Regions from separate parts of the Sediminitomix flava genome, predicted to be linked through region 1. Evidence: riboswitches for the same ligand, from Rfam matches in the RefSeq annotation. Region 1 holds a riboswitch; each other region holds the start of a gene.

Region 1 (5,453 bases):
TTGGCCAACCATGATTTCAACTATTCTACTCTCTAAAACTGTTATTGAAGCAGCGAAAGCCTATTTCAAGAAATATGAGAAAGAGGACGAAAAACTCGTTGATATTTCTTAATCTTGCGGCGATACTAAACTGTATAATGATAAGATGGTAAGCAAAGATCAGGAAAACTGCTATGTATTAGAGTTTTGGGAAGATGATATTGAAGAAGGTCTTGAAGATAAAAAAGAGTTCGGGCTCTTATTGAGAGACTTTAGTTTTGAGTATCGACTAATGAAAGAACTTTTGACCAAAGTAGAATACCCGAATTTGGCAGAAGATATTTTAGATAAGTACCAAAAGAAGGATTTTAAGATAGTTTCATCCTACGATATGGGAAATCGAATTTCTTTTACGATTACCATTTAAAATTTTATAGCCTTTCTTCAAATTATGAGGAAAGGCTATTTTTTATGTCTATTTTTTCTTAACCCCAATTATCAACTCATTCTAACCATGAAACTTTCTACTAAAGAAAAAAATAGATTATTAAATAAATATGGAAAATGGGCCGTAGTTACTGGCGCATCATCTGGAATTGGTCTTGAACTAAGTAATCTTTTAGCCAGTGCAGGTTTCAATTTAGTCTTGAATTCTAGGTATTTCGATAAACTTGAAATATTGGCTAATGGCCTAATGAAAAAATATAATACAGAAGTCAAGATTGTGGCTAAAGATGTGTCAGAGGAGTTTAGTATAGATGCTATTTTAGCAGCTTGTGAAGGGCTTGAGGTTGGTTTACTTATTCAATCTGCTGGTTTTGGTACTTCTGGGAAGTTGATTCACTCAGACCTTAAAAAGGAATTAAATATGCTTCAAGTAAACTGTGCTGCAGTCTTAAAGCTTAATTATCACTTCGCCAAAAGATTTGCTGAAGAAAGGAGAGGGGGAATTATATTATTAAGTTCTTTGGTAAGCTTTCAAGGAGTTCCTTTAGCTTCAAATTATGCTGCAAGTAAAGCATATGTTCAATCATTAGCTGAAGGATTATCTTATGAAATGAAAGACCATAATGTGGACGTTTTAGCAGCTGCACCTGGGCCCGTTAAAACACCATTCTCAGAACGAGCAGATATGAAAATGAATATGGCACTTTCCACGAGTATGATTGGAGTTCCTATACTCAAAGCTTTAGGTAGAAAAAGTACTGTACTTCCTGGTTTACTCACAAAACTGCTCATTTACTCTCTTGATTTTTTACCGCGTTGGGCGAGAGTTCGAGTGATGAAGTCTATAATGGGTAAAATGACGGAACATCAGAACATCTTTGAAAACACTTCAGATCATCTACATTAAATCCTTTGCATAATTCTAGTAATTGTCTATTTATTTTATAATTTTATTAGAATAAAATATAATAATACTAGAAGATGGAGCCAAAGCCAAAATCATATTGTCAAGCTGTAGCTTTGATGAAAGAAGATGATGTAAATAGATTTTACCATGATCATGAGTATGGATTTCCTTTAGAATCGGATAATGAGTTGTTTGGTAGATTGATTTTAGAGATAAATCAAGCAGGACTCTCTTGGACAACAATTTTGAATAAAAAAGAGAATTTCTATGAGGCTTATGATCAATATGAGATTGAAGTTGTAGCAAATTACTCAGAAGGAGATAGAGAAAGGCTTCTATCTGATAAGGGAATAATTAGGAATAAACTAAAAGTCAATGCAGCTATTCATAATGCAAATGTGATTTTGGGATTACAAAAAGAACATGGTTCATTTAAAAATTGGCTAGACTTGAATCACCCAAAGACAAAAGAAGAGTGGGTGAAATTATTTAAAAAGACATTCAAGTTTACAGGAGGTGAGATTACTAATGAATTTCTGATGAGTACAGGATATTTAAAAGGAGCTCACGATAAAGATTGTCCTGTATATCATGAAATATTGAAATTAAACCCTAAGTGGGCGTCTGAATAAATGATGATCTAGGAATTAAATAACAGAGTCCTTTAAATTATTCATTAAAAGGACTCTTTTTTATTATCTAACAAGTTGAATATGCCCATCACTCAATTCAATTGGATGATATATAGAGTGGGCAATAATTTGTTTTTCTTCTGGATCTTTAATTAGATCACGACTTATAATTTCACTTTGTAGTGTATGGATATATGCTTGTTTTATTATATTCCATCCTTTATCTGCTACTAAGTAATTGAATCGATCAACTAATTTTTGAGCGCTTTCTGTGGAAAACTTCTCTTTAAATTCTACGGTTTTTCTTTCGATTATATCAAGTGCCATGTTGTTTTGATTTAAAAAGTGAAACAATGAAATGGCCTCAAGTGAAGGGAGTACATTTTTTTGTCTATACTGACCACATCCTTCAACCACCGTGGCTCTTTTGCTCGGTTGGTATCTTTAAAGATTCTTGATGCTATTGCAAATTTGAAGCTTTAGATCTTCTTTATCAAATAAAAGTTAATAAAGTTTAATTGTTAGACTGAAATTTATTGAGATATCCTTTTAAAACGGAGAATAGAATCTTTTGTTTTAGAATCTGAAAAACAATAACAAATATTTTTTTAATCTTTTATGACTATAAAAATAGTTTTATAACTACAAAAGTAATTATATTGCAGTCATGAAAGAATTGACAAAGGCAGAAGAACAAATTATGCAATATGTATGGAAGCTTGAAAAAGCATATCTAAAAGATATTGTAGCCCAATTTCCAGAGCCTAAACCAGCATATACGACTATCTCAACTGTGATTCGTGTGTTGACTAAAAAAGGTTTCTTGGGATTTAATACTTACGGTAAGGTAAATGAATATTATCCTTTGGTGTCGAAAAAGGAATATTTTGGATCACATTTCAAAGGAATAGTCAAGTCATTTTTTAATGGTTCTTTATCGGGTTTTGCTTCTTTTTTTACAGAGAGTGAAGATTTAAGTATTTCTGAACTTGAGGAAATTAAAAGAATGGTTGAAGATAAAATAGATCAAAAGAAAAAAACAAAATGATCGAGTTTTTACACTTTCTATGGAAGTCGAGTGTATTGATGACCATACCATATCTATTTTTTCGTGTACTCTTCCAGAAGGCTACTTTCCATCAGTTAAATAGAGGGATTCTTTATTTGATTCTGATAAGTTCAATTCTTGGACCACTAGTATCTTTTGATATTCCTATTGAAGATAATTTAAAGAAATATACATTATGGATAGAAGATTTTGAGAAAATCGAAAATTCTCAAAATATAGATGTATTAGAAGTGTCACAAGCAATGTCGTTTGAATGGAGTACACTGCTATTTGTCATCTATATATTTGGTGTGATATTGTTTTTAATAAGGTTTATAATTCAATTTAGACAGTTGATTTCGATCAGAAGTTCAGCTTTAAAGACAGAAATTAAAGGAAATACCTTTTATTTAACAAATCACCCTTCTGCCCCTTTCTCTTTCTTTCATTGGATTTTTTTACCGTCCAATTATAAGTCAATAGATGGTATTAAGTCTATTATTACACATGAACAAGCTCATGTCCGACAGCTCCACTCTTTTGATAGCATCTTACTAGAATGTTATACCATTTTGTTTTGGTGTAACCCTTTTGCTTTTGTCCTTAAAAATTCTTTCAACATTCTTCATGAATATTTAGCAGATCAAAAGGTGCTTTCAAGAAATGAGTCGGAGGTTAATTATTTAAAATTAATGCTTTCACAGGTAGAGAATAAACATTTATTACTCAGTAAAAACTTTGGAAGCAAACTTAAAAAGCGAGTACAAATGATTCAGAATAATAAAAGCTCAAGACTAAAACAATTTAGCTATCTACTTTTTATTCCTTTACTAGGTATACTTATTCAAGCTATTTCTATAGAGAATTCAAGCTTTGATAATGAACCAAGTATCGTCCCATTAAAAATGGAAAAGGTAGAAGTATCTTCTCATTTTGGTATGCGTTTTCATCCTATTTCAAAGAAAAAACTAATGCACAAGGGTATTGATTTTAGGGCGAAAATTGGAACTCCAGTTGTAGCTACAGCAAATGGGAGAGTTATATTAAAAGAGTTTAAAGGGAAAGGTATTGGACATGGTCGTCAGATTATTATCGGTCACGATCAAACTTATAAGACTTCATATAGTCAGCTTTCAGGCTTTAATGTAGAGGTAGGAGATTACGTTTCTAAAGGAGATGTGATTGGCTTTGTAGGTTCTTCAGGAAATTCAACTGGTCCACATTTGCATTATGAGGTGATAAAAGCAGGAGAACAAGTTGATCCTGTAGATTACTTTGTATTAAATAATGAGTCAAAAGAGAAATAATTTATAACTCTGAAATACCTTTTCGTAGTATTCAGATTTTGAGTGAATTAAACCACATAATTCGATTAGAGAAGCTAAAAGCATTCGTGCTTTTAGCTTTTTTTAATGTCCAAATTAGATTTTATTAATAAATCAATTCCCACTCTTTAGCCTTCCCTTACGTCTTTTAAAGTGATTAGATGATAGACCTAAATATCCCTACATGATCAAAAATATAAAACTACAAACCATTATTCTTTTAACCATTTTCGGTTTAAGTAGCCTGTTTATTAATGAGTCATTTGCTCAAAGTAAGTCACAACTAAAAAAAGAGAGTATTCTCAGTAAAAAGAAGTGGACTGTAACTGACGTGAGCAGAAAGAAGTTGGGTAAAGCCAAAAAAATGGATGATTTCCCGATTGAGATAGGGAATGAATTAAATTTTTCCATCGACAAGAAAATGGGATGGAAAAATAACAATCATGATTACCTCGCTGGAAAATGGGTGCTAGATCGTAAACATCTTTACATTATCCATGATGAACGATCATTGAATAATAGATTAGTCTCTGTAAAATATAAAGTTGTGAAACTGAAAGACAACAAAATTGTCTTGAAGAGACTGACAAAACCAAAAGGAAAGATAAAACTGATTTAAATTTTTAATTCGAATACTTTTAAACTAACAAACAAATGAAAAACCTATTGTGGACGAGCCTTTTAGTTTTCATCATCGCATTTACAACGGGCTGTTCTAGAAAAATTACGAGAGTTGCCCCAGATCAACAAATTGATATTAGTGGCAGATGGAATGATATTGATTCCAAGCAAGTTGCTGAAGAGATGAGTGCTGATGTACTAAGCAAGCCATGGTATAGACGATTTGAAGAAACTCATAATCGTCCTCCTGTAGTTATTGTCGGAAGTGTCGTTAATAAAAGCCATGAACACATTTCTTCTGATAACTTCATTAAAGATATCGAAAGAGAATTGATTAATTCTGGACAAGTGAGAATCGTTCAAAATGCTTTATTCAGAGAGAAATTGAGAGAAGAAAAGAAGCAACAACAAACGAATTCTAGTCCTGAAACAAGAGCCAAATTAGCTTCAGAACTAGGAGCAGATTACATGTTGGTTGGAATAATCAATTCAAC
Region 2 (5,453 bases), on a different contig from region 1:
TTATTCCAATACCACAATTCAAAGAGCCTAAATATCCATATATGTCATGGCCATCTATTCAAACTCTTGATAGATTGAAAGAAAAAGGTTTAGAATACACAAATTGGACTGAAGTAAGACAATATACTAGATTCACACCCAATCAAAAGGTACATACAATAGAAGAGTCATACGCTTAGATTTTCTATTAAAGTATAAAAGGCTATAAGTTAAATCTTATGGCCTTTTTTTGTTTTTTTTATAGCTGTAAAAACAAAACCTTACTTGATTAGGTTATTCACTTATGTTTTAACCCATTAAGAGAATTTATGACTTTTAAAGTCAACAAACAGTAATACTGTTAAATTTATTCCGATAATGATATTTTACTAGCAAATTACTTCAATATAGAATCAGATTTTTATGAGAAGAAACATCAATTATATAACCTTAGTCATAGTAGGACTATTCTTTTATTTCCCATCTTTTGCTCAAGACCAAGCTAAGACTGATAAATTAACAGTAATTGTTTACGAAAAAGAAACAGGGCGTCCGTTGAACAGAGCGCATGTGTTGGCAGGAAGAACAGGAGCTATTACGAAAGGAGATGGTAGAGCAGAAATGCTGATCAAACCTGTAGATAGTATTCAAGTGAGTTTTCAAGGATATAAAACAGTAAAGGTGGCTTTACCTGAGTTTGAAGGTAAGGATCATTTATTCATTAAAGTACCTTTATCCGAAATGACAGTTTACTTGGATGAAGTTGATATTTTTCCATTTCCAGAAACCAAAGAAGAGTTTAAAGCAACTTTCTTAGCATTGAAAAATATGCAAACCGAAAATCAAAGATGGGCAATGGAATTAAAAAATAACTTTAAGCCATTTAGTAACCCACAAATTGTAATGTCATATCGTTCTAATTACCAAGATCCACAAGAACAATATCGAATTTGGATGAATATACAGAAAGAACCTGTGGGAGAAGGACAAAATTGGAGAAATTAATTAAGTGAAATTACATTTCTCAATAATAAAATTTTAATAATAAGATTGATTACATATCTTTGTACCACTTATCCTGAAAGGTGGAGAGACCGGGCTCAATGATGCCTTGGCAACCAAGAAGCTTTACATGCTTGGTGCCAATTCCCGGCTCAGAGGTGTCTGAGGAAGATAGGTGAAAGCAATCATAGATTTATTTTGATTAAATAGGGCTTTCTTGCCCTTTTTTTTATGACCAAAAACTACTTACAAAGTATATGTAAGTTGCTAGTAATCAATCAAGAATTTTCTATTGTTTGTTTTCACATGCGTCTGTATAATTAGTGTGTCAAAATATGAATTGACTGCAAGCATGGAGAAAAAAGACATCAAAGACTTAGCGAAAGAACGTATTCTAATTTTGGATGGTGCAATGGGTACTATGATCCAACGCCATAAATTAGAAGAAAAAGATTTTAGAGGAGATAGATTTACTGATCATCCATCTGACCTTAAAGGCAACAACGATTTATTGTCTATTACTCGTCCAGATATTATTAAGGATATCCATAGACAGTATTTCTTGGCAGGGGCAGATATTGTTGAAACCAATACCTTTAGTGGTACAACAATAGCCATGGAAGATTATAAGCTTGAACATATAGTTTATGAACTTAACTATGAATCTGCAAGAATAGCCAAAGAAGTAGCTGATGAATTAACAGCGGAAGATCCTTCTAAGCCTAAATATGTGGCAGGTTCTATGGGACCTACAAACAGAACAGCTTCCATTTCCCCAGATGTGAATGATCCGGGTTATCGTGCCGTTACTTTCGATCAACTTGTAGATGCATACTATTTACAGACCAAAGGATTAGTAGAAGGTGGTTGTGATCTACTTCTAGTCGAAACGGTTTTTGATACGCTAAACTGTAAGGCGGCTTTATTTGCGATCGAAAAGTATTTTGATGATCAAGAAAAAGGTAATGTTGAAATCACTGATGAATTTCCAAATCTAAGCTATGGTAAAAGACTTCCTGTAATGGTTTCTGGTACTATTACTGACGCGAGTGGTCGTACGCTTTCTGGACAGGTTGCAGAAGCATTTTGGCATTCCATTTCACACGCAAACTTGTTTAGTGTAGGTTTGAACTGTGCTTTAGGTGCAGATCTTCTCAGGCCTTATGTTCAAGAACTTTCAAGAGTCTCTAATTGTCTAATCTCAGCACACCCAAATGCAGGTCTTCCAAACGAATTTGGTCAATACGATCAAACAGGAGAGGAGATGGCAGAAATTATTGAAGGCTTTGCTAGTAATGGTCTAGTAAATATTATTGGTGGATGTTGTGGTACTACACCAGATCACATTCAGAAAATTGCTGAAGTAGTTAGTCCTCATGAAACAAGACAAATTCCTGAAGAAGATGCAGTACTTCACCTATCTGGACTAGAACCTATTTCTATCAAAGAAGATAGTATGTTTGCTAACATTGGTGAGCGTACAAATGTTACTGGTTCGTTGAAGTTTAAAAGACTTATCAAAGAAGATAAGTACGATGAAGCTTTGGAGGTTGCTCGTAGCCAAGTAGAAGGTGGTGCACAAATGATTGATGTAAATATGGATGAAGGGATGTTGGATTCTGAGGAAGCCATGACCCGATTCCTAAACCTCATTGCATCTGAACCAGATATTGCTCGTTTACCAATTATGATTGACTCTTCAAAATGGTCAGTAATTGAAGCTGGTCTGAAGTGTGTACAAGGTAAAGGGGTTGTAAACTCAATTTCTTTGAAAGAGGGAGAAGAAGAGTTTATTAAAAAGGCAGAACTGGTAAAGAAATATGGAGCAGCTGTAGTAGTCATGGCATTTGATGAAACAGGGCAAGCGGATAGTTATCAAAGAAGAATTGAAATCTGTAAGAGATCATATGATATATTAGTAGAGAAAGTTAATTTCCCTCCACAAGACATCATTTTTGACCCTAACGTACTTACTGTTGCTACAGGTATTGATGAGCACAATAATTACGGTGTTGATTTTATTGAGGCTACACGTTGGATCAAACAGAATCTTCCTCATGCGAAAGTGAGTGGAGGTATCAGTAATGTCTCTTTCTCTTTTAGAGGTAACAATGTAGTTCGTGAAGCAATGCACTCAGCATTCCTTTATCATGCAATTAAAGCAGGTTTGGATATGGGTATTGTAAACGCTGGTATGATTGAGGTCTATGAAGAGATTCCTAAAGAACTACTAGAACGCGTAGAGGACGTATTACTCAATAGAAGAGATGATGCGACAGAAAGACTTGTTGAACTTGCTGAAACTGTAAAAGGGGATGGTAAGAAAAAAGAAGTTGATCTTTCTTGGCGTGAAGCTCCTGTAGAAAAGCGTCTTTCTCATGCGCTAGTAAAAGGTATTGTAGACTTTATAGATGAGGATACTGAAGAAGCAAGGCAGAAGTTTGATCGCCCACTTCAAGTAATTGAAGGCCCTCTGATGGATGGAATGAATATCGTAGGTGATCTTTTCGGAGAAGGAAAGATGTTCTTGCCACAAGTTGTTAAATCGGCTCGTGTAATGAAGAAAGCTGTAGCCTACTTGATTCCATTTATTGAAGAGGAAAAGAGAAATAACCCTGGACTTTCAGGAAAAAGTAGCGCGGGAAAAATCTTGATGGCTACAGTAAAAGGAGACGTACACGATATCGGTAAAAATATTGTAGGAGTTGTACTAGCTTGTAACAACTTCGAAATAATTGATATGGGTGTGATGGTTCCTCTTGAGCAGATTATTGCTAAAGCTGTAGAGGAGAATGTAGATATGATCGGATTGAGTGGTCTAATTACTCCATCGCTTGATGAAATGGTTTATGTAGCTGAAGAATTGGAGCGTAAAGGACTTAAAATTCCTTTAATGATTGGTGGTGCTACTACGTCAAGAATTCACACAGCAGTTAAAATTGACCCTGTATATAGTGGTCCTGTGATTCATGTTTTGGACGCCTCTAAATCTGTTCCTGTAGCGAGTGCATTTACATCTGAAACTGAAGGTGTATATGAAGAAGCTTATGAGAATTTCAAAAATGAATATGCTCGATTGAGAGAAGATCATTCAAAGCGTAAATCAAATAAGAAATATATCTCTATTGAAGATGCTCGAAAGAACAAGGTGAAAATTGATTGGGAAAATACAAATATCAATAAGCCTTCATTCTTCGGATCTAAAACTTTCGATGATTATTCACTAGAGGAAATCCAACGTTATATCGATTGGACACCGTTCTTCCAATCTTGGGAATTAGCTGGTAAATTCCCTGCTATCCTTAAAGATGAAATTGTAGGAGAGGAGGCTAGCAGATTGTATAAAGATGCTCAAGAAATGGTTGAAAAGATTATTTCTGAGAAATTGTTAACGGCTAAGGCTGTCATTGGATTCTTCCCAGCCAATACAGTAAACCATGATGATATTGAGGTTTACGATTATAATATTGAGGAAATCCCGATGCCTGATAACCCTTCTCATACTGAGATTTTCTTTAAAGAAAACAGAGAAGCGACCATACAAACACTTTCTCATCTGAGACAGCAAAACAAAAAGGCTAAAACTTCACCTAACTTCTCTTTGGCAGATTATATAGCGCCTAAGGAAACCGAAAAACGTGATTATATTGGTGGTTTTGCTGTTACAATCACTGGAGCTGATGAAATTTCTAAGAAATATGAAGCAGAACTAGATGATTACAATTCTATCTTGGTGAAAGCAATTGCTGATCGTTTTGCAGAAGCATTTACAGAACTTCTTCATGAGCGTGTAAGAAAAGAATATTGGGGTTATGACAAAGATGAACTTTTAGATAACGAATCTTTGATCGAAGAAAAGTATAGTGGTATTCGTCCTGCTCCAGGTTATCCTGCATGTCCAGATCATCTAGAAAAGAGAAAACTGTTTGATTTACTGAATGCAGAAGCCAATATTGGAATTAAACTGACTGAGAGTTTTGCGATGTACCCAGCTTCGTCTGTAAGTGGTTGGTACTTCTCACATCCTGAATCAAAGTATTTTGGATTAGGTAAAATTCAGAAAGATCAAGTTGAAGAATACGCTAAGCGAAAAGATATGGATTTAAAAGTGATTGAAAAATGGCTTAGTCCAAACTTAGCTTACTAATTTAATTATAAAAGAAAGGTACCTTAGGGTGCCTTTTTTTGTTTTTATACTGACTAACATTTCAACTTTATGAAAAAGGTATTTCTGATTACCGCCTTAATCTTTTCATCACTTGTTTTATTTGGACAAGAAATCCATCCTGAGAAATATCTTTACGCTATTTCAAAAGGAGATTCACTTTTTGTAGATATTTATGAGCCTTCAAGGCAAGAAAGAAAAGATATAACTGTTTTAGTAATGCATGGAGGCGGATTTATGGGAGGTAGTTTCCGAAATCCTAGAATTGTTGAATTTTGTGAGACTTTGGCTAAAGAAGGCTTTCAAA
Region 3 (5,453 bases), on a different contig from region 1:
GGAGGTTATGATTTCCTTTCGCCTTGTATGGAAGAAATTGATTTGATGCGAAGAATTTTACCTAAAGAAGAATTTACACTTTGGTTGAAAAATTTCTTACCACAGCTTTCTGATAAATATTTTGAATGGGAGCCAGGAAAAGTGTCAGATCGAAGTGACGGACATTTGGTTCACCTTGATGGTGTGAATTTTTCGAGAGCCTGGTGTTTGAGTGGTATATCGAAGACTGACCCAAAATATGCTCATCTTAAAGATTTAGCACAAAAACATATTGATTTCTCTTTACCAAATATTGTAGATGGAGATTATATGGGAGAGCATTGGTTGGCTTCTTTTGCTTTATATGCACTTTCTGAAATGTAAAAGAATAAACTATTAATTGTAATATACCGTATTAGTCAGAGGACTAAACATTTTTTATCCTATGGAAAACAAGCCAAAAAAGATTAGAGTAAACTTCCCAGGAATTACTTCTGAAGCATGGGAACACCCTGCAGATAAAGCTGCTTTGCTAGCTTTAAGAAAAGTACCTGGTATCGATAAAGTCATAAAAGCACTTTATAGTGTATTTGACGAGAAATCAATCTACTTGTATTTACTAGCCACATCGGTTCGTGTAAATGAAAAGCAGTTCGGAAGAGTACACCGAATTTATATGGAGGCATGTACTATTTTCGATATCCCAGAAGACGAGCGACCAGCTTTATTTGTGACACAAACACCATTTCTGAATGCAGGAGCAATTGGTTGGTCAAAGCCTATGATCACACTAAATTCTGGCGTGGTGGAGCAAATGAGTGATGATGAATTAATGGCCATTATTGGTCATGAGCTTGGGCATATTTTGAGTGGGCATGTGCTTTATCGTACGCTTTTATTTTTATTGCTAAAAGTAACTGATCGTGCTTTACCAATGCTTACAGGAATTGCACTCAAACCAATTATTTTGGCATTACAAGAATGGAATAGAAAAAGCGAATTGAGTTGTGACCGTGCAGGTCTTCTTGCGGTTCAAGACCCTGAAGTTGTGATTAACATGGAAATGAAGATGGCAGGGGGACGTAATATTCATGAAATGGATTTGGGAGAATTCATCAAGCAAGCTGAAGAATATGAAAGCTCAGATTCTATTTCAGACAGTTTCCACAAACTGATGAATGTCTTGTCATATGCAACAACGCATCCATTTGCCGTAACACGTTTGAATGAACTTTTGAAGTGGGTTCAAGGTGGTGAATATGATCAAATTCTGAGAGGTTTTTATAAGGATTTGGCCAATGAAAGAATTGCAGAAACTACAAAGAAGGCGGGGAAAGGTTATGCTGATGACTTCTTCAAGTTCACAGATTCGATTCTGAAAGGAGCTAAAGATGCAACAAGCTTTGCAAAAGAAAAAACAGAGGAAGCTTTTTCAAAAAAGGTAGAATCTGATGTTGAACAAGAGGAAGAGGAGGCGACTGAAGCAAGAAGCTCAGTAAAAGCTGAAGATATCTATGATTTTGTAGATGAAAAAGCGCAAGGGTTTAAAGACCTTGTCGATGATTTTCTGAGTAAGAAATAAAGAACATAAACAATAAAGCCCTCCAGTTCATAGAGGGCTTTATTATTTAATAAGATGTTCAGATTTATTCTTTTTTCAACTCGATTCCCATTTCTTTGGCTTTTTCGAGAAGCTCATCTTCAGCACCGTCATCTTTATACTTTTTATACATTAGTAAAAGTAGCTTTTTACTTTGTTTACTGTTTGCTCCAGTTAAGATGTTGATTTTATGTGCCATTAGGATATCTTCAGTGGCAGCTCTGTAATTTCCTTCTCCCAATCGGATATTTCCAGCAGATAAGTAGCCAAAAGCTTCATCTGGAAATAGCTCCTTATAACCATTGTAAATTTCTACGGCTTTATCACTTTCTTTGGTTAAAAGATAGGCTTCTGCAAGCTCAATTTGGGCAAACTTACCTTCAGGATAGAGAATTAATGATTTTTTGAAAGCTCTAATTGCTTCAGGGTAATTCTTCAGTTGCTTATAGCAAAAACCCATATTATCCCAAGCCAATACAAATTCAGGGTCAATGATTAATGCTTTATCATAAGCTTTTATCGCATTGGTATAGTCTTGTATTTCTTCGAACGTTTTTCCGTTTTCATACCATTTATTGGCCTTTTTCCATACCGAATAATAATAGGTATTTCCTTTATCTTTTGAAGAAGATTGTTGCAAGCAATTTTCAGAAACTTGTTTGGTTACATTTTCAATAAGTGCCCACATATTATCGACTTGTTCAAGGGCTTTGATTTGCACTTGTGTCATTTCTGGAGCTACTGCTTTCATTGCTTCTGAAATACAATTTTCCATTATCTCATCGTCAATTTCTTCAGGAGCATAATTTCGTAAGCAATCACATGTGTACGAACTTACTTTTTGATCTAAAGCAACTTGAGCATTTGCTTGAAAGGTGAAGTATAAAAGGCTGGTAACAAAAAAGATAATCTTCTTCATAAATATCAATCTCTACATTTACCCAAAGGGTGAAAAAGTGAAAAACCCCAACCTAACAAGTAGATTGGGGTTCAAATGTATATGATTTGGAAGATTAAAGGCTAAAATCGTCTTTAATTTTTCCTACATAATCTGTCTTTTCCCAAGTGAAGAACTCAACTTCTTTAAGTTCTTTCTTACGGATTTCTGTCTTAACACCATCAACTTCAGTGATATCAACTGTGTTGAATTCTACTTCAGCAGTGTAAGGAGAACGACCTACGTGCCCGTAAGCTGCCGTTGGAGTATAGATAGGGTTTTTCAATCCCAGACGATCGATAATTGCTTTAGGACGCATATCGAAAATTTGAGAAAGTTTAGCCGCAATTTCTACATCAGAAAGACCTACTTTAGCTGTACCATAAGTATTGATATTCAAAGATACTGGATTTGAGATACCAATTGCATAAGCAACTTGTACCAACGCTTCGTCTGCCAATCCTGCTGCAACTACGTTTTTCGCGATGTGACGAGCAGCATAAGCAGCCGAACGGTCTACTTTAGAAGGATCTTTTCCTGAAAATGCACCGCCACCGTGAGCACCTTTACCACCGTAAGTATCTACAATAATTTTACGACCAGTCAAACCTGCATCACCGTGAGGTCCACCAATCACAAATTTACCTGTAGGGTTGATGTGATAGATTGTATCTCCGTCTAATAATTCAGCAGGAATTACTCTAGCAATAACATGCTCTTTTACATCCTCAGCAATTTTTGCTAACATTTCTTCTTCTGCTGCAAAATCATCGTGTTGAGTAGAAACAACAATTGTATGAACACGCTTTGGTTTACCGTCTTCATTATACTCAATCGTTACTTGAGCTTTTGCATCAGGGCGAAGATATGGCATTACATCAGATTCATTTTTACGGATGTTAGCCAATTCCTTTACCAAACGGTGAGAGAATGCCAAAGCTGTAGGCAAATATTCTGGAGTCTCATTTGTGGCATAACCAAACATCATCCCTTGATCTCCTGCTCCTTGCTCTTTATCAACTCCTTCTCCTTCATTTACACCTTGTGCAATATCAGGTGATTGACTGTGCAGTGCCACTTGAACACCACAAGAGTCTCCAGAGAATTGATAATTATCTTTGTTATAACCTATATTATTAATTGTCTCGCGTACAATATCAGGGATTTCTACGTATGCTTTTGTTGTGATTTCTCCAGCTAATACTGCAAGCCCTGTAGTTACGAGCGTCTCACAAGCAACACGAGAGTCTGGGTCTTGAGACAACATTGCGTCTAAGACTGAGTCTGAGATTTGGTCAGCAACTTTATCAGGGTGCCCTTCAGACACCGATTCAGATGTGAATAGGTATGCCATTCTTGAGTTATTAAATTTAAATCAACTTTTATTTAGATTCTGGATATCTCGTGAACTATTGTTCCGATGCTAAACAGCTTACAATGTAGATTTGTTTGGTCAAGAACCTATATTTTTCTTAGATCAAAAATCACATTCCAATGAAAAGCACTAAATTTTATACAGAAAATGATAGTGCACGGTGCAATCCAAAACGCTATCAAAAAAGAAGAGTCCATATCGGTAGGATGAAACTTATCTTCTCCTGACTCTTGTCAGAAATGGGAATTAGCACCTGCCTATTTGGAAGGGGGTTGCTAAGACTTCATCGGGCCCAGTCCCTCGGTCTTTCTTGATAAGCTATACAAAGGTATATAAATTCTATTGTGTCACCAATTTTATTTAGAAAGATTCAATAAAAGGATTTTCACGAAGAGTTTCAGAATTGGATAAACTATTGTGATTTAGATGAATGTAGGTCTGAATTATTCAAGAAGAAAATGATGTTTATGTATTAAAAATCATATGAAAAGTATCATTCTCTTTTTGCTATGTAGCTTTTTTATAGCTTGTAAACATTCTCCCAAAGACGAAACTGTTGCCGATAATCATCTCAAACAAACACATTACCTTTCTGTAGAGAAAGGGCATGGGAAGTTACAATCACCTATAAATATAGTAACCTCCGAAGAAGACGATTCAACACATACGATTTATTATAATTATACACATATCACAGATAAACCTCACCAACTTATCAATGAAGGCAAAACGGTAAAAGTAGAATATGAACCTGGAAGTACGTTTAGTTTTGATGGAATAGAGTACAATTTTGACCAACTTCACTTTCATACTCCGTCAGAACATTTGATAGATGGTGTGACATATCCAATGGAAATGCATTTGGTACATTCAAATACTAATAAGGATGGTTCTAAAAATTACTTAGTTTTAGCTGTGCTTTTTAAAGAAGGAACAGATCCTAATTTCTTTAAAGAATTGATCGAACGAATTCCAGACAAAGTAGGGGATAGAGTTGTATTGCCTGCTAAATCTCTAGATGTTCGTTCTCTTGCCAAAGGGCTTGACAAAAGTAAGGATTTTGCATTTTTTCATTATAGAGGTTCACTTACCACACCGCCCCATACCGAACGAGTTGAGTGGATTATTTTTAAGCATATTTTTGAAGCCTCACCTCACACGATACAGCGAATTAATAAAATTGAAGGAGATAATGCGAGGCATATTCAAGAGGTTTTCAATCGAGAAATTGATTGATTCTTGTATTCAAACTGAAATCATTCTTATGTAAAAAAGTGCTCGAAATTGACTGAAAATAAAAAAGCAGATCATAGATATTGGAGTATCATTCACTTAAACAGTTTTAAAAATGATCTACTATCTATGTTATTCGAGTACTCGTTCAGAAGAACTATCAGATGATGAATTGTTTGAAATCTTGAAAAAAAGTCAAACCAACAATGCTGACAAGAAAATCTCAGGAATGCTGTTGTGTTCAGATGAGTATTTTCTTCAGGTACTTGAAGGCGATGAAGAGCAAGTGAAAGCGCTGTACAACAAGATTTCTTCAGATGAAAGACACA
Region 4 (5,453 bases), on a different contig from region 1:
CTTCTTGGGTGACTTCATCTTCTATTTGAGCATAGCTTATCTGTAAGCTACCTAATGAGATGATTAGGAGTATGAGTAATTGTTTTGCCATAAATATCCGATTACTTAGTACTTAAGTTAATTCGGACTAGTGTCAAAAATCAAAATTCTTATTTTTGATGAGAAGAGTTTCACGTAAGATTTTAATCAATTCTAATCATATTGAAATGAGGTTTATTAAAGTTGTCCTATTTTTTTGGCTTACAGTGTTTTATTATTCAAGTGGATGGAGTCAAAGTATTTCAAAAAGTGCTTTCTCAGAAAGTGTCAAAAAGATCTTAAATCACCCTCAATTATCTAATGCAAGTGTATCTATTCATGTCATTAAGACGGAAAACAATGAAGAAGTTTTTAGTTATGAAGAGAATAAAACACTCTGTCCAGCATCTACAATGAAATTATTTACAACTTCTTCAGCCTTGTTACTTTTAGGTGAAAATTTCACTTTTTCAACTCAACTGAAGTACTCAGGAACTTGGCGTGATGGCGTTCTAAATGGGGATTTGTATTTAATCGGTTCGGGCGACCCATCACTTACCACTGATGATTTTTCTAAAATAAAATTAGAGAAACCTCTTAATCGAATTACTGGAAATGTGATTGGAGTTGATGCCGCTTTTGATTCTCAGCTTATTCCTAGAGGATGGATTTGGGAAGATATTGGAAATTATTATGCTGCACCAATTTCAAGTTTGAATATAAATCAGAATAAGTATGAGCTTTATTTTCAAAGCTTTGAAGAAGGAAAGGAAACTAAATTTTTAGGCTCTTCTCCTGACTTAAGTTCTCTAGTTAATTTCAATAATGAAGTTGTATCTGGCGCAAAAGGTTCTGGTGATCAGGCTTATATTTTTGGAAGCCCTCGAAGTAATCAAAGGTTTATAAGAGGGTCAATTCCTCCCCATCGAAATCGTTTTAAAATCAAGGGTGCATTACCTTTTCCAAGTCTTCAGACAACTCATTCTATGGTGGATTATATGAAAGGTTTAGGGGTTGAAATTCAAGGAGAAACATTAGTATCTAATCTTGAAGAGAAGAATCTTAATCTTATAAGTGTAATTCAATCAGAGACATTGTCAAATTTGATTACAGAGGTCAACCATAAGAGTAATAATTTGTATGCTGAATGTCTGGCTAAAGCAATTTCTCATCAAAAACTTGGAGTAAAGGGGAGTACTGAAAAAGGGATTGAAAGGATTCGTAATGAATGGGAGAATCGAGGTTTGCCAATGTCAGGATTTAATATGGAGGATGGTAGTGGTCTATCAAGATTTAACAGTGTTACTAGTCGTCAAATGACTTTGATGTTATCTAAAATGACCCGTACGAATGTCTTTAATTCATTCAAAAAATCAATCCCGATTGTAGGGAAGTCAGGGACGGTGAAATACATGTGTAGGTCTTCTATTGCAAATGGAAAAATCCATGCAAAGAGTGGAAGTATGAAGCGCGTTTTAGCTTATTCTGGTTATGCTGAAAATATGGATTCGGAAGAGTTTGCTTTTGCTATTATCATAAATAATTATGACGATTCTAAAACTATTCGTCCTCTCATCGAAAAATTCTTTGATCAATTAGTTCAAGTTTCTTTGGTTGACTAAAGTTGTTGATTTTCAGTTTGTTTGATTTTGCTTTTTAAATAGTTGATGGAATTGAAAATGTTTAAATGTTTTCAGTGATTTATTTAGATTATTTGAAAAAAATCGAATGATTATTTGGATACTAAAAAAAAGTGCCGTTGTTTTGAGGTATCAATTCTCGATCAACCGCACTTTTTTAGTGTCTGGGTTTATAGGGAAGAGGCGAGAGACAAGGCTCAATGACCCTCTAGCAACCTGTCCTTCCAAAGTGAAGAAACGATAAGGTGCTAAATCCTTGCCTAAATCAAGTTTTAGGATATATAAATCGAAACAATAATGAAAACAACTACAACAAAAACTTCCGTTCTTGCGGGATCACATCATCATCTGATAGGTACAATTTTTATTTCTACAAAGTACCGAATGCGCTTGCGAATGCGAATGTGCTAGTCACATACATACCCTTTCTAAAATTCCCTATTCTATTCGATTAATAGCTAGAATAATCATATACAATTTGCTGTATATCACATCGGCATATCTGTATCTGGGAATTCTCGACACATCTGTGTCAACCTATTTTCTTATTTAACACCTTCAAAATCATTACTACTATGTCAAATGCAAGTTTACATTTCGATACTTTACAAGTACACGCAGGTCAAGATATAGACCCTACTACAGGATCAAGAGCTGTGCCTATTTATCAGACGACTTCATACGGGTTTAAGGATGCCGACCATGGTGCTAACTTATTTGCACTGAAGGAATTCGGGAATATCTATACTCGTATCATGAACCCAACTACGGATGTTTTTGAAAAAAGAATTGCTGCCCTAGAAGGTGGCGTAGCTGCTGTAGCTGTCGCTTCAGGACAAGCTGCCCAGTTCATTGCATTAAATAACTTATGCCAAGCAGGTGATAATATCGTTAGCTCGACTTACCTCTATGGCGGAACTTACAATCAATTCAAAATTGCTTTTCAACGTTTAGGAATTGAAGTCAACTTTGTTGATGGTGATCAACCTCAAGCTTTTGATGAAGCAATTAATGAAAAGACAAAAGCAATTTACCTTGAAACCATCGGGAACCCAGGTTTCAATATTCCAGATTTTGAAAAAATAGCAGCGATAGCCAAAAAGCATGATATTCCATTAGTTGTGGATAATACTTTTGGTGCAGGAGGTTATTTATTCAAGCCGCTACAACACGGCGCTAATATCGTAACTGCTTCTGCTACCAAGTGGATTGGTGGCCATGGAACCTCGATTGGCGGTGTAATCGTAGATGGGGGAAATTATAATTGGGGAAATGGAAAATTCCCTCAATTCTCGGAACCTTCAGAGGGCTATCATGGATTGAATTTTTGGGAGACTTTCGGTTCTGAAAGTCCTTTTGGAAACATTGCGTTTGCAATCCGTGCAAGAGTAGAGGGCTTAAGAGATTTTGGACCATCACTTAGTCCTTTCAACTCATTCCAACTATTACAAGGTTTAGAGACTCTTTCTTTGAGAGTGGACAGACATGTGAGCAATGCGCTAAAGTTAGCGGAGTGGTTGGATGAAAAAGGAATTGTTGCTAAAGTAAATTACCCTGGATTGAAAGATAATCCTCACCATGAGTTGGCTAAGAAATACTTAACCAATGGATTTGGTGCAGTACTTTCTTTTGAATTGAAAGGCGGGTTAGAAGAAGCTAAGACATTTGTAAACTCTTTGGAATTAGTGAGTCATTTGGCAAATGTAGGGGATGCTAAAACATTAATTATTCATCCGGCTTCAACGACTCACCAACAATTGAGTGAAGAAGAACAAGCTGCCGCAGGTGTAACTCCAGCATTGTTGAGAGTATCTGTAGGTATTGAACATATTGAAGATATCAAATCTGATTTTGAAAAAGCATTTGCAGCCGCATTTGCTAATGAAGAACTAGCAGTCTAAACAAAACCAAGGCAGTCCTTCGGGACTGCTTTTCAACATTTACACAGAATTATGCACACACAAGTCTTTACATATCAGCAGGAATTTGAACTGGAGTCGGGAGAAATACTTCCTGAATTTCAATTGGAATACCAAACCGCAGGTAAAATCAATGAAGATGGCTCAAATATTATTTGGGCTTGTCATGCTTTAACTGGAAATGCCGATGTCATGGACTGGTGGAGTGGTTTGTTTGGGGATAATAAAATCTTTAATCCAGACGAACATTTCATTATTTGTGCAAATGTGTTGGGTTCTTGTTACGGTTCTACAGGACCACTTTCAGTAAATCCTAGAACTAATAAACCTTATTATCATTCTTTTCCAAGTATCACAATTCGTGATATGGTCAATGCGCTAGATCTCCTGAGAGTAGATTTGGGGATTTCAAAGATTCATACTTTAATAGGTGGTTCTTTAGGAGGACAACAAGCTTTAGAGTGGGCAGTAAAACACCCTACTTTAGCTGAGAATCTGATCATCGTAGCTTCAAATGCAAAACATTCTCCTTGGGGAATTGCATTTAATGAAACACAAAGAATAGCCATTAATGCAGACCCAACTTGGAAAGAAGAAAGAGATGATGCAGGGATTAATGGCTTGATAGCCGCACGTTCAATTGCGATGCTTTCATATAGAAATTATGAGACTTATGAAACTACACAAATGGATGATGATGAAGATAAGGTTAATAACTTTAGAGCTTCTAGCTATCAGCAATATCAAGGAGAAAAATTGACAAAACGTTTTAATGCCTATTCTTACTGGACTCTCTCTAAGGCAATGGATAGTCATAACTTAGGAAGAAACAGAGGAGGATTGAAAGAAGCATTGAAACTTATCAAATCATATACGCAAGTAATAGGGGTAAATACAGATGTATTATTCCCAGTTTCCGAGCAACGATTTATCGCAAGATATGTCGAAAATGTAACCTATGAAGAAATCAATTCCACTTATGGGCACGATGGCTTCTTGGTCGAATTTAATAAACTAGCAAAGGCGATCGATGCCTTCTTTAAACAAAAGAATAGAAAGAAATTGATTTATGACACGGGATGTTAAAATAGGACTTTTTGGTTTTGGATGCGTAGGGCAAGGACTTTATGATGTATTAAATAACAGTAAGAACTTCCGTGCCGACATCAGTAAAATTGTGGTAAAGAATAAAGACAAAGAACGTCCTTTACCTTCAAAATATTTCTCATTTGATAAAGATGAGGTACTCAAAAACCCTGAAATCAACCTTATTACAGAGTTGATTGATGATGTTGATCAAGCTTACGACATTGTAACGAATGCCCTTAAGAATGGGAAAAATGTAGTAAGTGCGAATAAAAAGATGATCGCAGAAAACTTGGAAGAGTTAGTCAGCCTTCAAAAAGAATATGATACTTCTCTTCTATATGAAGCTTCAGCTTGTGCAAGTATTCCAATCATCCGTACACTGGAGGAGTATTATGATAATGAGCTTCTTTATAGTGTAAGAGGTATTTTTAATGGTTCCTCTAATTTCATCTTATCAAAGATGTTTAATGAAGGATTGGAGTACCAAGATGTGTTGAAAGAAGCGCAAGATTTAGGTTTTGCTGAAACTGATCCAACATTAGATGTAGGAGGTTTTGATGCAAAATACAAACTAGTAATCATCATCTGTCACTCATACGGTTTGTTTGTTGATCCTAAGGAGATTTTCAATTATGGTATTCAAAATCTGACTGCTTTTGATATGCAATATGCAAAAGAGAAAGGTTTGAAAATCAAGCAAATTGCGAGAGTATATAAAACACCAGAAGACGAAGTTGTTGGATACGTAATGCCTCAATTTGTGAAACCAACAGATGACCTCTATAAA

Evidence for each region. A riboswitch is a leader RNA that binds a small molecule or an ion and turns the genes downstream of it on or off. The one in region 1 is predicted to bind S-adenosylmethionine.
Region 2: another riboswitch for S-adenosylmethionine. It lies ahead of metH (methionine synthase); the one in region 1 lies ahead of BC781_RS18365 (hypothetical protein).
Region 3: another riboswitch for S-adenosylmethionine. It lies ahead of metK (methionine adenosyltransferase); the one in region 1 lies ahead of BC781_RS18365 (hypothetical protein).
Region 4: another riboswitch for S-adenosylmethionine. It lies ahead of BC781_RS07650 (O-acetylhomoserine aminocarboxypropyltransferase/cysteine synthase family protein); the one in region 1 lies ahead of BC781_RS18365 (hypothetical protein).

The regions. Positions count from the first base shown of each region.
Region 1 is NZ_QGDO01000005.1:222,863-228,315, forward strand. Features, by position in the region: gene BC781_RS18345 (alanine/glycine:cation symporter family protein) at 1-112, shown strand, start outside; gene BC781_RS18350 (hypothetical protein) at 146-406, shown strand; gene BC781_RS18355 (SDR family NAD(P)-dependent oxidoreductase) at 494-1,333, shown strand; gene BC781_RS18360 (DNA-3-methyladenine glycosylase I) at 1,408-1,965, shown strand; gene BC781_RS18365 (hypothetical protein) at 2,029-2,292, opposite strand; SAM-I-IV-variant riboswitch at 2,339-2,431, opposite strand; gene BC781_RS18370 (BlaI/MecI/CopY family transcriptional regulator) at 2,633-3,013, shown strand; gene BC781_RS18375 (M23/M56 family metallopeptidase) at 3,010-4,320, shown strand; gene BC781_RS18380 (hypothetical protein) at 4,523-4,957, shown strand; gene BC781_RS18385 (penicillin-binding protein activator LpoB) at 4,993-5,453, shown strand, end outside.
Region 2 is NZ_QGDO01000007.1:268,466-273,918, reverse strand. Features, by position in the region: gene BC781_RS21645 (formyltransferase family protein) at 1-179, shown strand, start outside; gene BC781_RS21640 (peptidase associated/transthyretin-like domain-containing protein) at 403-984, shown strand; SAM riboswitch class I at 1,050-1,159, shown strand; gene metH (methionine synthase) at 1,334-5,128, shown strand; gene BC781_RS21630 (alpha/beta hydrolase) at 5,198-5,453, shown strand, end outside.
Region 3 is NZ_QGDO01000002.1:1,220,498-1,225,950, reverse strand. Features, by position in the region: gene BC781_RS12050 (DUF2891 domain-containing protein) at 1-363, shown strand, start outside; gene BC781_RS12045 (M48 family metallopeptidase) at 425-1,561, shown strand; gene BC781_RS12040 (tetratricopeptide repeat protein) at 1,626-2,498, opposite strand; gene metK (methionine adenosyltransferase) at 2,593-3,870, opposite strand; SAM riboswitch class I at 4,102-4,211, opposite strand; gene BC781_RS12030 (carbonic anhydrase family protein) at 4,375-5,127, shown strand; gene BC781_RS12025 (BLUF domain-containing protein) at 5,240-5,453, shown strand, end outside.
Region 4 is NZ_QGDO01000002.1:76,343-81,795, reverse strand. Features, by position in the region: gene BC781_RS07660 (DcaP family trimeric outer membrane transporter) at 1-91, opposite strand, end outside; gene dacB (D-alanyl-D-alanine carboxypeptidase/D-alanyl-D-alanine endopeptidase) at 159-1,640, shown strand; SAM riboswitch class I at 1,826-1,946, shown strand; gene BC781_RS07650 (O-acetylhomoserine aminocarboxypropyltransferase/cysteine synthase family protein) at 2,234-3,559, shown strand; gene metX (homoserine O-acetyltransferase MetX) at 3,611-4,663, shown strand; gene BC781_RS07640 (homoserine dehydrogenase) at 4,647-5,453, shown strand, end outside.